Regions from separate parts of the Ralstonia sp. 24A2 genome, predicted to be linked through region 1. Evidence: riboswitches for the same ligand, from Rfam matches in the RefSeq annotation. Region 1 holds a riboswitch; the other holds the start of a gene.

Evidence for each region. A riboswitch is a leader RNA that binds a small molecule or an ion and turns the genes downstream of it on or off. The one in region 1 is predicted to bind glycine.
Region 2: another riboswitch for glycine. It lies ahead of gcvT (glycine cleavage system aminomethyltransferase GcvT); the one in region 1 lies ahead of ACS13N_RS17515 (D-amino acid dehydrogenase).

Annotation. Positions count from the first base shown of each region.
Region 1 covers NZ_JBPVZD010000003.1:10,260-16,847, reverse strand. The annotation lists gene ACS13N_RS17525 (bestrophin family protein) at 1-2, shown strand, start outside; gene ACS13N_RS17520 (FdhF/YdeP family oxidoreductase) at 313-2,604, shown strand; gene ACS13N_RS17515 (D-amino acid dehydrogenase) at 2,661-3,914, opposite strand; glycine riboswitch at 4,060-4,155, opposite strand; gene ACS13N_RS17510 (hypothetical protein) at 4,370-4,744, shown strand; gene ACS13N_RS17505 (HEAT repeat domain-containing protein) at 4,752-6,179, shown strand; gene ACS13N_RS17500 (Dyp-type peroxidase) at 6,290-6,588, shown strand, end outside.
Region 2 covers NZ_JBPVZD010000002.1:375,282-381,869, forward strand. The annotation lists gene ACS13N_RS06580 (YadA family autotransporter adhesin) at 1-1,902, shown strand, start outside; gene ACS13N_RS06585 (hypothetical protein) at 2,156-2,482, shown strand; glycine riboswitch at 2,861-2,958, shown strand; glycine riboswitch at 2,972-3,098, shown strand; gene gcvT (glycine cleavage system aminomethyltransferase GcvT) at 3,225-4,352, shown strand; gene gcvH (glycine cleavage system protein GcvH) at 4,394-4,774, shown strand; gene gcvP (aminomethyl-transferring glycine dehydrogenase) at 4,860-6,588, shown strand, end outside.

The DNA of each region.
Region 1 (6,588 bases):
AACCATGGCTGGATCTTGGCGGATGGGAGGCTCTGATCGCGGGCGATGCTGACAGCCTTTGGTGGTGCAGGTGGGCGCTGTGCTCTTCATACGCGGCAGGGTCATCACCTGCCACATGGCGCGGGAACGTGTGTTCTCTGCGCCGTGACGGCGCGACGACAAGCGCAGTGCGCTGTACCCACGCCGGCGGCGGCCAACTGTACCTTGGAGCGACTACATCGATCAGCTAACTTAAGCGGACAGGCTCGCACGGCCGCATGGCGGCATCACTAACGCAAGCCCCCAACCCTGATGGGGGCGATGGAGATTCACATGGCAAATCGACGCGAAGTTCCCGGCATCCGGCCCTATGACGGTCCTGCCGGCGGCTGGGGCGCGCTGCGGGCGACGGCGCAGGCCGTCCACGACCAGATGGACAAGTTCCAGGCGCCGATCACGCTGATGCGAACCAACCAGCCCACGGGCTTCGATTGCCCGGGGTGCGCCTGGCCTGACAAGGAGCACCGCTCCACCTTCCAGTTCTGCGAGAACGGTGCCAAGGCTGTGACCTGGGAGGCGACAAACAAACGCGTGCCACCCGAGTTCTTTGCCACCACGACCGTATCGGAACTGCTCAAGTGGTCCGACTACGAGCTGGAAGACAAGGGCCGGCTGACGCATCCGCTTGTCTACGACCGCGAGAAAGACACCTTCCGTGCCGTCGAGTGGGAAGACGCCTTCAACCGCATCGGCGAGATCTTGCGCGGGCTTCAGCCCGAAGAGGTCGAGTTCTACACCTCCGGGCGTGCCTCGAACGAGGCAGCCTACCTCTATCAGCTCTTCGCGCGGGAATATGGCACGAACAACTTTCCGGATTGCTCGAACATGTGCCACGAGCCGACCAGCGTCGGCCTGCCGCAGTCGATCGGCATCGGCAAGGGCACGGTGTCGCTGGATGACTTTGAACACTGCGAGCTGATCATCTCCATCGGACACAATCCGGGCACCAACCATCCGCGCATGATGGGCACGCTGCACGAGGCGTCCCGGCGCAACGTGCCGATCATCGTGTTCAACCCGCTGCGCGAGCGCGCACTGGAACGCTTTGCAGACCCGCAGAACTGGCTGGAAATGGCCACGTATGGCTCGACCCGCATTGCATCGACGTACTACCAGGTCGATGGTGGTGGCGATGCTGCGGCGCTGATCGGCACCATGAAGGCGCTGCTGGCCATGGACGCCGCGCAGGGCGATGTGCTGGACCGCGACTTCATCGCAGAGCACACCCAGGGCTTTGATGCATTTGCAGCCGAGTTGGAGGCCGCGACGTGGCCCGACATCGAAAAGGCCAGTGGGTTGACGCGCGCCGAGCTGGAGCAGGTTGCGGCGGCCTACGCCAAGTCGAACGCGACCATCATCACGTACGGCATGGGCGTGACCCAGCACAATAAGGGCACAGCCAACGTACGCCTGATCGCCAACCTGCTGCTGATGCGCGGCAACTTTGGCAAGCCGGGCGCCGGCATCTGCCCGCTGCGGGGCCACTCCAACGTGCAGGGCAACCGGACGGTGGGCATTACCGAAAAACCGTCGGCCGATTTTCTCCAGCGCATTGAAAGCGTGTTCGGGTTCAAGCCGCCTGCGGAGCACGGGCATGATGCCGTCAACGGCATGCAGGCCATGATCGACGGCAAGGCGAAAGCGCTGATCTGCCTGGGCGGCAATTTTGCAGTGGCGCTGCCTGATCCCGAACAGAGCTTCCCAGCCATGGGCAAGCTGGACCTGAGCGTGCATGTCGGCACCAAGCTCAACCGCTCGCACCTGCTGGTGGCGAAGGAAACCTACGTGTTCCCCTGCCTGGGCCGGACGGAACTTGATATGCAGGCCGGTGGCCCGCAGTCGATCACCGTTGAGGATTCGATGTCGATGGTCCATGCATCGGCGGGCAAGCTGACGCCAGCTTCCGAGCACCTGCGCTCCGAGCCGGCCATCGTTGCGGGGATGGCCAAGGCGACGTTGCCGCACAGCAAGGTGCCCTGGATGGAGCTGGTTGCCGACTACGACAAGGTCCGCGACCTGATCGAGAAAACCATCCCGGGCTTCGACCGCTTCAACGAGCGCATCCGCACGCCCGGCGGCTTCCGCCTGCCGTTGCCGCCCACCGAGCGCCAATGGCCAACGCCCACCGGCAAGGCGATGTTCTCCGTGTACGGCGGGGTGCGGGAGGACGCCGATGTCCTCGGCGGCGAAGAGGTGCTGCGTCTCATCACGCTGCGCAGCCATGACCAGTACAACACCACCATCTACGCGCTGGATGATCGCTATCGCGGCGTGTTCGGCCGGCGCGACGTGCTGTTCATGAACGAGGCTGACCTTGCCGCACGCGGGCTCGAACATGGCGACCTGGTCGACATCGAGACCATTGTGTCCGGCCGGAAGCTGCGTCTGGAGAGGATCACGGCCATCGCTTACAGCATCGCGCGTGGGTCTGTGGGGGCGTATTACCCAGAAGCAAACGTGCTGGTGCCGCTGGATTACATCGACAAGGAAAGCGGCACGCCGTCTTACAAGTCCGTGCCTGTTCGGGTGCTGCGCTCTGAGGCGCCTGTATCCGCACCCGCTTAACACCCAAACGGATCGGGCCGGGATAGTCCTGGCCCGATCCGCTGTGGCGGTCGCGATCAGTGCAGCGGGCAATCGCGCGCGATCACATCGCCGATCATCGCAGCCGTGGCCCCGGAAAGCGTCCACCCGAGGTGCCCGTGGCCCGTGTTGTAGAACACGCGCGCATGCCGCCCGCGACCAACGCGCGGCATCATGTCAGGCATCATCGGGCGCAAGCCTGCCCACGGCACCACACGCGACGTGCCGATGGCAAAGTTGCGGCGCGTCCAGGCCACCAGGGGCTCGATGCGGTCAGCGCGGATGTCGCGGTTGTAGCCGTTGAACTCCGCCGTGCCGGCCACGCGGAAGCGGCCCGCGCCCAGGCGGCTGGTGACGATCTTCGCGCTCTCATCCAGCAGGCTGACCCACGGTGCGCCTTGCACGCTGGCCTCATCGTCCAGATGCACGGTGATCGAGTAGCCCTTGACCGGATACACGTTGATGCGGTCGCCTACCATCTGCGCAACGTGCCGGCTGCCGACGCCCGCGCAGACGACCAGCGCATCGGCGGCAATCTCCTGCACGACGTTGGCCGCGCTTGTGGAGAGGCGGTCGTCCAGTGTGGTCTGCAGCAGCAATCGCACGCCGCGTTCGGTGGTTTCCACGTCGCGCACGTCTACGCCTTGCATGAAGCGCACGCCGCGTTTCTCGCAAGCCTGCGCGAGGCCGCGCGTGAACTTGTGGATGTCGCCCGTGGCGTCCGACTCCGTGAAGTAGCCGCCGTAATAGTTGCCGCGCAGCGTGGGCTCGATGGCGGCAATGTCTTCGGGGCTCACCGCATGGCGCTCAAGCCCGCCGGCAACGAGCAGGGCATTGGCTTTACCTGCTGCGGTAAAGCTCGCCTTGTCGTGATAGACGTGCAGGATGCCGCGCCGCTGCAGGTCGAAATCGATCTGCTCGCGCTCGGCCATCGCAAACAGGTGCTTGCGCGCTTCGATGGCCATGCGCGTGGTCTCGATGGTGTTGCGCCGGTAGTGGGCAATGCTGGCCACGAACTCGCCGATCCACGAATACTTGTGCCACGACGGCTTGGGATTGAGCAGCAGCGGGGCGTCGTTGCGCAGCATCCATTTGATGCCTTTGAGCAGCGTGCCGGTGCTGTTCCAGACCTCGGCGTTGCTGGCGGAAAGCTGCCCGCCATTGGCGAACGAAGTTTCCATGGCCGGATACAGATGCCGGTCGAGCACCGTGACCTGATAGCCGAGTTGCGAGAGCGTGTAAGCAGTGGTGACGCCGGAAATACCGGCGCCGACGATGACGATGTGCGTCATGGCGGTCCCTATGGAGTGATGTCATGACCGGACGATCCGGTCGGCTCACCCCATCTGTCTTGGGACCTGAGAGCTTGGGCACCCGCAGCATGCGTGCCTTCCCCTTCGGTGGGCATGCGCGTGCATGCCTCTCTCCAGATTCGCAGTCGACGCCACAGTCCTTTTGCCTGAGAGTTTCCGGGGTGGTTGCTCCATCGGCGCCGGGCTTAGGTTTCAACCCGGTCTCTCCTGCGGCGTGTTGCGGCGGTGCGTGTTGCGCCCGCCGCGCGTGCGTGCTGCCAGTGGAGGCAGCGGGCTGGAGTGTGTCACGGGTTGTGACGTTCGGCAAGCCGGGCGATTGCGGGGGTGGCGTGCCGGCTGAATGCTATGCTGCGCAGCCAAGCGATCTGGGCGTCGCATTTCTACCCATTGACCAACATGGACGCGCCCGCAAGAGCACCAAGACAGAAGAGGGGATGATGGAGTCAACACCTGCACAGCAGACCACCGATTCGACGCGCGCACCGCTTGCCATTGCAACGTTGCTGCAAGCTGGTTTTGCCGTCACTTACGCGTCGGCTTACTGGGAAATGGTGCGCACGGGATCAATGTCGTTGCTGACCGCGCTGATTTCTTTGCTGGCGTGCCTGTTGCTCTATAGCGGCGTGGTGCGCCACTTGATGGGCAAACCTGCACAGTGGAGCGCGATGCTTGCAGCGGTGGGGCTGGTGTGGTCGTTTCTCAAGTGGGGCTCGGGGAATCTGTGGTCGTATCCGTTCCTGCTCGGCACCGTGATCGGCACGGTGGCTTGGGCGTTGGCGCTCAAGGCTTCGCGGCGCGTGGGCCGCTGAACATCCTATGCGTTTGACACGATGGATTGCGCATATCAAGGACGCGCTCGCCGGTCGCAGAGAATCGGCTCCTGCTATCGATAGTGGCCAGGCGCGCAGCGCCGCCGAGATCGACGCGCTCATCGCCAAGCTCAGGCAGCAATCTCCGGATACGCGCCGCGGCGCCAACGTCAGCCTGACCGATCTGGGCATCGACGATGCTTTCGTTCCGCCGTTGGTGGCCGCCACGCGCGACGCCGATGCGTACTTCCGCGCGAGCGCTGTCCATGCGCTGGCGGACTACGACCTCGGCCAATATCCGCAAGCCGAATCCGCAGTGCTGCATGCGCTGACGTACGACATCGAGGCGGACGTCCGCGCCGCAGCCGTGCTCACCCTGGGCATGCAGTCGGAGGCAGTCGCGCATATGCACCTGCCCGCATGTCTCCAAGCCCTCAAGGATCCGAGCGCCGAGGTACGGCGTGAGGCGGTGCAGGTGCTGGGGCGTTGGTCGTCCGAGCCCGTGGTTGCCGCATTGCGCGCACGGCTGCATCTGGATACCGACGTCGACGTGCGCATCTGGGCAATCCATGCACTCGCCAGATGCGACACCGCCAATGCGATGCCGGATCTGTTTGCCGCCGCGGCAGATCTTGAAGGCAGCGTGCGCGCCGCTGCATTGGGCGCGCTATGCGAATGCCTCGACACAGAAGACACCACGTTGCGCGACCTGCTGCTGGCGGCTTTGTCCGACCCCGTGCCGGAAGTTAGGCGGCAGGCGGCTGAGGGCCTGCGTTTCGGGCCGCCGCAGGTGCTGCCGGCATTGCTGGCGGTCGCCAACGACCCTGAGCCTCGCGTGCGGTTGGAGGTCGTCATTGCGCTGGGCAGGCAACGTGATGCACGGGCGGTCGCCGCGATTGCGGCGCGCGTGTTTGACGAGACGGATGAGGAGGTGCGCTACTACGCCGTCGGTTCGCTCGGTGAACAGCGTGACGCACGTGCCACGCAACACCTCATCACCGCGTTCCAGACACCCGCGCTGGGGCACCGCGTGCGTTGGGGGGCGCTGTGGGCGCTGGGTGATTGTGGTGATTTCACGGCGATGCCGGCGCTTCTCACAGCGCTGCGTGACCCCAATGCCGAATTCCGCGCACGCGCTGCCGAGTCGATCGCCATGTTGCAGAGGGGCTCGCATGCAGATGCCGAGCCGGCATTGCTGCCCGCGTTGACGCAAGCCCTGCAGGACGACGATGACAACGTGCGGGAGCAAGCCGCGCAGGCATTGGCAGCGATTTACCCGTTACCAGCGCTGCATGCTTTGCTTTCCGGTCTGCCCGAACGCGATTCTGCTGCCACCCACGCACTACAAAGCGTGATTGCCGCACGCGAGGAGGAGACCGCCGCAACGCTGGCTGCAACGCGATCAGGCCGGCGCGGCACGGTGCATTACGAATAGTCGTCACGCGACACGGTATCGATCGGTACGACGATGCTGCTCCAGCCGCCCGGCGGTGAACGTGTTCTGGTAGGCTGCAAAACCTTACCGTCTTCATTGCACTCGACCCGATGCCAACCCCAGAACCGCAAGCCGTTGCTGGCCCCGTGACCCGCAGCGCAATCTTCATTGTCGCCACCCTGAGTCCGGGTGCAGAACACGCCGAGGTTGTCCGAGCATGGTGCGCCGACGTTGCCGCGCTGGTCCGCTCGGTCGGCAAGCGTGTTCCGGCTGGTCAACTGTCGTGCGTTTGCGGCTTTGGCTCGGATGCGTGGGATGCATTGTTTGGCGCACCGCGGCCAGCGTCGCTGCATCCGTTCCGCGTGTTCGGATCGGGGGAACGTACCGCTGTCGCAACGCCGGGCGATCT
Region 2 (6,588 bases), on a different contig from region 1:
CCGACGTACAACCTCTACGCAGACCCGACGGACCCCACCGGGGCAACGGTGTACCGCGACGTCGGCAGTGCATTGGGCAACTTGAACAACCGCATCAAGGCCAATGGCGACAGCATCACCAACATCATCAATGGCAAGGCCGGTCTGGTGCAGCAAGCAGATGCCACGTCCGAGATCACCGTGGGTAAGGACACCGGTGGCACGGCCGTGAACTTTGCCGCGGGCAAGGATGCTGACGGTAACGCCATCACGCGCAAGCTGACCAACGTCACGGCAGGCACGGAGGGCACCGACGCTGTCAACGTCGGCCAACTCAACGGCGTCAAGGCGACGGCGGAGCAAGCCGCGTCAGACATTGTCAATGCCAACACGCTCAACGCGGCCAATGCAAAAACCGTATCGGACGCATTGGGCGGCGGCTCCACCGTTGGCGAAGACGGCAAGATCACCGCGCCGACGTACTCGTTGGCCACCAGCACCGATAACCCGGCCAAGACGGATTTCCACAACGTCGGCGATGCGCTGGGCAACCTCGATACACGCACCAGCCAGAACACGACGGACATCACGAACCTGAGCACGCAGATTGGCAACGGCTCGATCGGCCTCGTGCAACAGGCGGATGCCTCGTCCGTGATCACCGTCGCCAAGGACACCGCTGGCGACAGCGTGAACTTTGCCGGCAAGGATACCGACGGCAACGCCATCACCCGCAAACTGACCAACGTCACGGCAGGCGAGGCGGATACCGATGCCGCCAACGTCGGTCAGCTCAAGGCGGTCGGCAAGCAGGTGGCGGATCTGGACGCCAACGCCGTCAAGTACGACGCCAACGGCAACGTTGATCTGGCACGCAACGGCAAGCCGGCGCAGATCAAGAACGTGGCCAATGGCACCGAAGACGGCGATGCGGTCAACCTGGGCCAACTGAAGCAGTCCGGCCTGGTCAAGGACGACGGTTCCCTCGCCAACGTCGTGACGTATGACGACGACACCAAGTCGAAGGTCTCGCTCGGCGGCGCCAGCGGTACGACCTTGACCAACGTGGCGGCAGGTGCCGTGGCGGCGGATAGCATGGACGCGATCAACGGCGCCCAGCTGTATGCGACCAATCAGGCGGTTGCCTCGGCATTGGGCACCTCGCTGGGCGGGAATGGCGCGATCATCGCACCCAGCTACACGGTGGGCGGCCAGACCTACAACAACGTTGGCGATGTCTTCAAGAACCTGGACGGCCGGCTCACCGGCGTGGAGCGGGGCGAAGGCAGCGGCGGCAACGGCGGTTCGAGCGACCCCAGGTTCATTGGCAGTGGCAGCGGTAACGCCAACGTCGGTGACAAGGAGAACGCGCAAGCCACGGGGACGAACGCCACGGCAGCCGGCGCGAAGGCAACGGCTTCGGCAAACAACAGCGTGGCAATGGGCGCAGGCTCGACAGCCTCGCACGAGAACAGCGTGGCGGTGGGCGCGGGCTCGGTGACGGATCGCACTGACTCGGTGTCAGTTGGCGCTGTCGGCCAGGAACGCGCGATTACCAACGTGATGGCCGGCACGAAGGACACCGACGCCGTGAACGTCCAGCAACTCAAGAGCGAGACCGCCAAGGTCCAGCAAAGCGTCGACACGCTGCAAAGCCAGGTCAACCAGCGCTTCGATCAGCTCGACAACCGCGTCAATCGCGTTGGCGCCATGAACGCCGCCATGACAACGATGGTCGCCAGCGCCGCCGGCCTGCAGACCGACAACCGCATGGCGATCGGCACCGGCCTGTACCGTGGCCAGACGGCCCTGGCAGTCGGCTACCAGCGCAAGGTCGGGTCGCGTGCCACGGTCACGATTGGTGGCTCCACCGCCGGTGGCTCCGAGTACAACGTGGGCATTGGTGCAGGCTACGGCTGGTAAGCCGTTGATGCATTGGAGGTGTAGCAACGGGCGCATCGGCTTTGGCCGCTGCGCCCTTTCTTTTGGTGGATGCCTGCGCCGACATGCTGGCCGGATGCCCGCACTCGTTTGCGCCCCGCGCTTTCCTCCGCAGTCGTTACACGGCTTACGCGCGGTTACACGAAGGCCGTAAGCGCGCTGGCAACACGGTTCGTTATAGCCAGGACAGCGGCTAAATCCATCGGTCGCCCGATCACCACCTGGAGAGAACACCATGAACCGCATCGTCCAAATTCTGGCTGTGTCCGCCGTCACCCTGGCCGCTACTACCGGCGCCTTCGCCCAAACGCAGTGGCAGAAAGATCACCCGCGCCGCGCCGAGGTGAACCACCGTCTCGCCAACCAGAACAAGCGCATCCACAACGAAGTGAAGGAAGGCGAAATCACCAAAGGCCAGGCCAAGGCGCTGCACAAGGAAGACCGCCAGATCCGCCAGGAAGAGCGCGACATGGCCGCTCAAAATGGTGGCCACATCACCAAGCAAGAACAGCGCACCCTGAACCAGCAGGAAAACAAGGTGAGCCGCCAGATCGGCAACTGATCACCGGCTGACCAACGACCCGCACACCGGCCACACCCCGGGGCATGGCGATACCGCCAGCGCCCCGAGGGTGTGGCCGTTGTCTTTGGCCTTTCCGCTTTTGACGTTCCTGCCCTAGATGGCGCCTTGAATTTCTGTTGCAGGGAGGAAAAAGGAAGGGAAACTGTCTGAGCGAAGCGAGTTTTTCCCTTCCCCTCCCTGCGACAGAAATTCAAGGAAGGGGTCGCCATCTCGGGCGCGCCTTTCTTTGCTTACTTTCTTTGGCAAGACAAAGAAAGTGAGTCAGCCCCGGCAGGGGATGGACCACCAGCAATAAACCCCAGCCTAAGACCACCCTCACCCCCAATTGACAATCCCTCCCCCCTTCCGTAAATTCCGCCCATCCATCCGGGAGAGCGTGCCCGCCGCACACGGCAAGGCACCGCCGAAGGGGTAGCACCCAAAAACTCTCAGGCACCAAGGACCGGGCGGATCGGCCAGACATGCGTCTGACCGCACTCTGGAGAGCTGGCGCCGCACGACCACTGCGGGCGCCCACCGAAGGGGCTCACGAACGGCGCGCACCGCTATGCGCCCCGCTCGCAATCTCTCAGGTACCAAGGACAGAGGGGCCATCTGCGCGGCTTGCATCTTCATGGCGTCACCATGAGGCATCAGGCTGCGCAGGTGGCCTTTTTGCTTTTCTGGTCCCGAATAACGCGCCACGCCGAGGCCACCGGCGGCGCCCAAGCCGAGAGATTCCATGACGCTCCAACACACGCCGCTCAACGCCATCCACCGCTCGCTGGGCGCCCGCATGGTCGACTTTGGCGGCTGGGACATGCCCGTCAACTACGGCTCCCAGATCGAAGAACACCACGCCGTGCGCCAAGACGCCGGCATCTTCGACGTCTCGCACATGTGCGTGGTCGACCTCACCGGCGCGCGTGTGCGCGATTTCCTGCGTGGGCTGCTCGCCAACAACGTCGACAAGCTGCAGACGCCGGGCAAGGCGCTCTACAGCTGCATGCTCAACCCCAAGGGCGGCGTGATCGACGACCTGATCGTCTACTTCTTCCGTGAAGACTGGTTCCGCCTGGTGGTCAACGCCGGCACCGCTCCGACCGACCTGGAATGGATCGTCGCCCAGAACGCCGCTGCTGGCACCAACGTGACCATCACGCCGCGCCGCTCCGACAACAACGCTGGCACCGAGCCGCTGGGCATCGTCGCCGTGCAGGGCCCGAACGCCCGCGCCAAGACCTACGCCGCGCTGCCCGGCACGCAGGCCGTGGGCGAAGCGCTCAAGCCGTTCAACGCAGGCTTCGTCACCGTGGATGGCGTGGGCGAGATCATGGTCGCGCGCACCGGCTATACCGGTGAAGATGGCTTCGAACTGGTGGTGCCCGCCTCGCAGATCGCCGGCGTGTGGGAACGTCTGCTGCAAGCCGGCGTGCGCCCGGCGGGCCTCGGCGCACGCGACACGCTGCGCCTGGAAGCCGGCATGAACCTCTACGGCCAGGACATGGACGACCACGTCTCGCCGCTCGACGCGGGCCTGGCCTGGACGGTCGACCTGCAAAGCGAACGCGACTTCACCGGCAAGGCTGCGCTGCAAGCCGGTGGCCAGCGCGACCAGTTCGTCGGGCTGATCCTGCGCGACAAGGGCGGCGTGCTGCGCGCCCATCAGAAAGTCATCACCACCGCTGGTGACGGCGAGATCACCAGCGGCACCTTCAGCCCGAGCCTGTCGCTCTCCATCGCGCTGGCGCGCTTGCCCAAGGATGTGGCCCTCGGCACCGACGTGCAGGTCGAGATCCGCGACCGCAAGTTGACCGCGACTGTGGTTAAACTGCCGTTCGTGCGCAATGGCAAGGCGCTGGTCAGCTGAGTCCCGAATTCCCCTATTCCAATATTTCTGGAGAACCTTTCATGAGCAACATCCCCGCCGATCTGAAGTACACCGAACACGACGAGTGGATCCGCGTTGAAGCCGACGGCACGCTGACCATCGGCATCACCGACTTCGCGCAAGACGCGCTGGGCGACATCGTGTTCCTCGAGCTGCCGGACGCTGGCCGCGCCGTTGCCAAGGACGAAGCGATTGCCGTGGTGGAATCGGTAAAGGCGGCTTCCGACATCTACGCACCGGTGTCGGGCGAAATCGTCGCCAAGAATGAGGATGCTGCTGGCGCACCGGAGTCGGTCAACGCCGACGCCTACGCCGCGTGGCTGTTCAAGATCAAGCCGACCAACGCCGACGACGTGAACGCCCTGCTGTCGGCCGAGCAGTACACCGCCAAGATCGGCTAAGCCGGTCTTTCAAGCCGGTGCGCGCGCGCTGACCTGCGCCGCGCATCGGCTTTTTGCTGCATTGCCTGAATTTCGAGCCCTTGCCATGAACGCTCCGCACCCCGCTTCCTCGGCGCTTGCTGCCGAACGCCCCACCCTGGCTGACCTGGAGGCGCGCGACGCCTTCGCGCACCGCCACATCGGCCCGTCTGCTGAAGAGCAGGCCACGATGCTCAGCACGCTGGGCTACGCCAGCCGCGCCGCGCTGATCGACGCCGTGATCCCGCCCGCCATCCGCCGCCAGGACGGCATGCCGCTGGGTGAATTCACGCAGCCGCTGACCGAAGAAGCGGCACTGGCCAAGCTGCGCGGCATCGCCGGGCAGAACCGCGTGGTCAAGAGCCTGATCGGCCAGGGCTATTACGGCACGCACACGCCGGGCGTCATCCTGCGCAACATCCTCGAGAACCCGGCCTGGTACACGGCCTACACGCCGTATCAGCCGGAAATCTCGCAGGGCCGCCTGGAAGCAATGCTGAACTTCCAGCAGATGGTGATCGACCTGACGGCGATGGACATCGCCAACGCGTCGATGCTGGACGAAGCCACCGCCGCCGCTGAGGCGATGACGCTGCTGCAGCGCATCGGCAAGTCGAAGTCGACCGTGTTCTTCGTGGCCGACGACGTGCTGCCGCAAACGCTGGAAGTCGTGCGCACGCGCGCCGAGCCGATCGGCGTGCAAGTGGTAACCGGCCCGGCGGCTGAGGCTGCCAAGCACGATGCCTTTGGCGTGCTGCTGCAATACCCGGGCGCCAACGGTGCGCTGCTGGGCGATCTGGCAACGTACCAAGCGCTGACCGATGCCGTGCACGCTGCGGGCGGTCTGGTCGTCGCCGCGGCTGACCTGCTCGCGCTGACGCTGCTGGCCGCGCCGGGCGAATGGGGTGCCGACGTCGTGATTGGCAACACGCAACGCTTCGGTGTGCCGTTCGGTTTCGGTGGCCCGCACGCTGGCTACATGGCCGTGCGCGATGCGTTCAAGCGTTCGATGCCCGGTCGCCTCGTTGGCGTGACGATCGATGCGCAAGGCAACTCGGCCTACCGCCTCGCGCTGCAGACGCGCGAGCAGCACATCCGCCGTGAGAAGGCCACCTCGAACATCTGTACCGCGCAGGTGCTGCTGGGCGTGATGGCATCGATGTACGCCGTCTACCACGGCCCGCAGGGCCTCAAGCGCATCGCCCAGCGCGTGCACCGCCTGACCGCCACGCTGGCCGCCGGCCTGCGCGCGATCGGCTACACGCTGGAATCCGATGCCTTCTTCGACACGCTGACGGTCACCACCGGCCCGCGCACCGCCAACCTGCACATCGCTGCACAGACGCATGGCATCAACCTGCGCCAGATCGACGACGCACGTCTGGGCATCTCGCTGGACGAGACCGTCACGCGTGCTGACGTGGTTGCGCTGTGGGACGTCTTCGCGCACGCCGCCCACGCTGCCGCGCCGGACTTCGACACGACCGAAGCAGCCGTCGCTGATGCCTACCCGGCAACGCTGGTGCGCCAGAGCGCGTACCTGACGCACCCGGTCTTCAACGCGCACCATTCCGAGCACGAAATGCTGCGCTACCTGCGCAGCCTCGCCGACAAGGACTTGGCGCTCGACCGCACGATGATCCCGCTCGGCTCGTGCACGATGAAGCTGAACGCCACCGCCGAAATGCTGCCGGTGACGTGGCCCGAGTTCTCGAACATCCATCCGTTCGCGCCGGCCGACCAGACCGTGGGTTACCGCGAGATGATCGACCAGCTCGAGCAGATGCTGTGCGCCG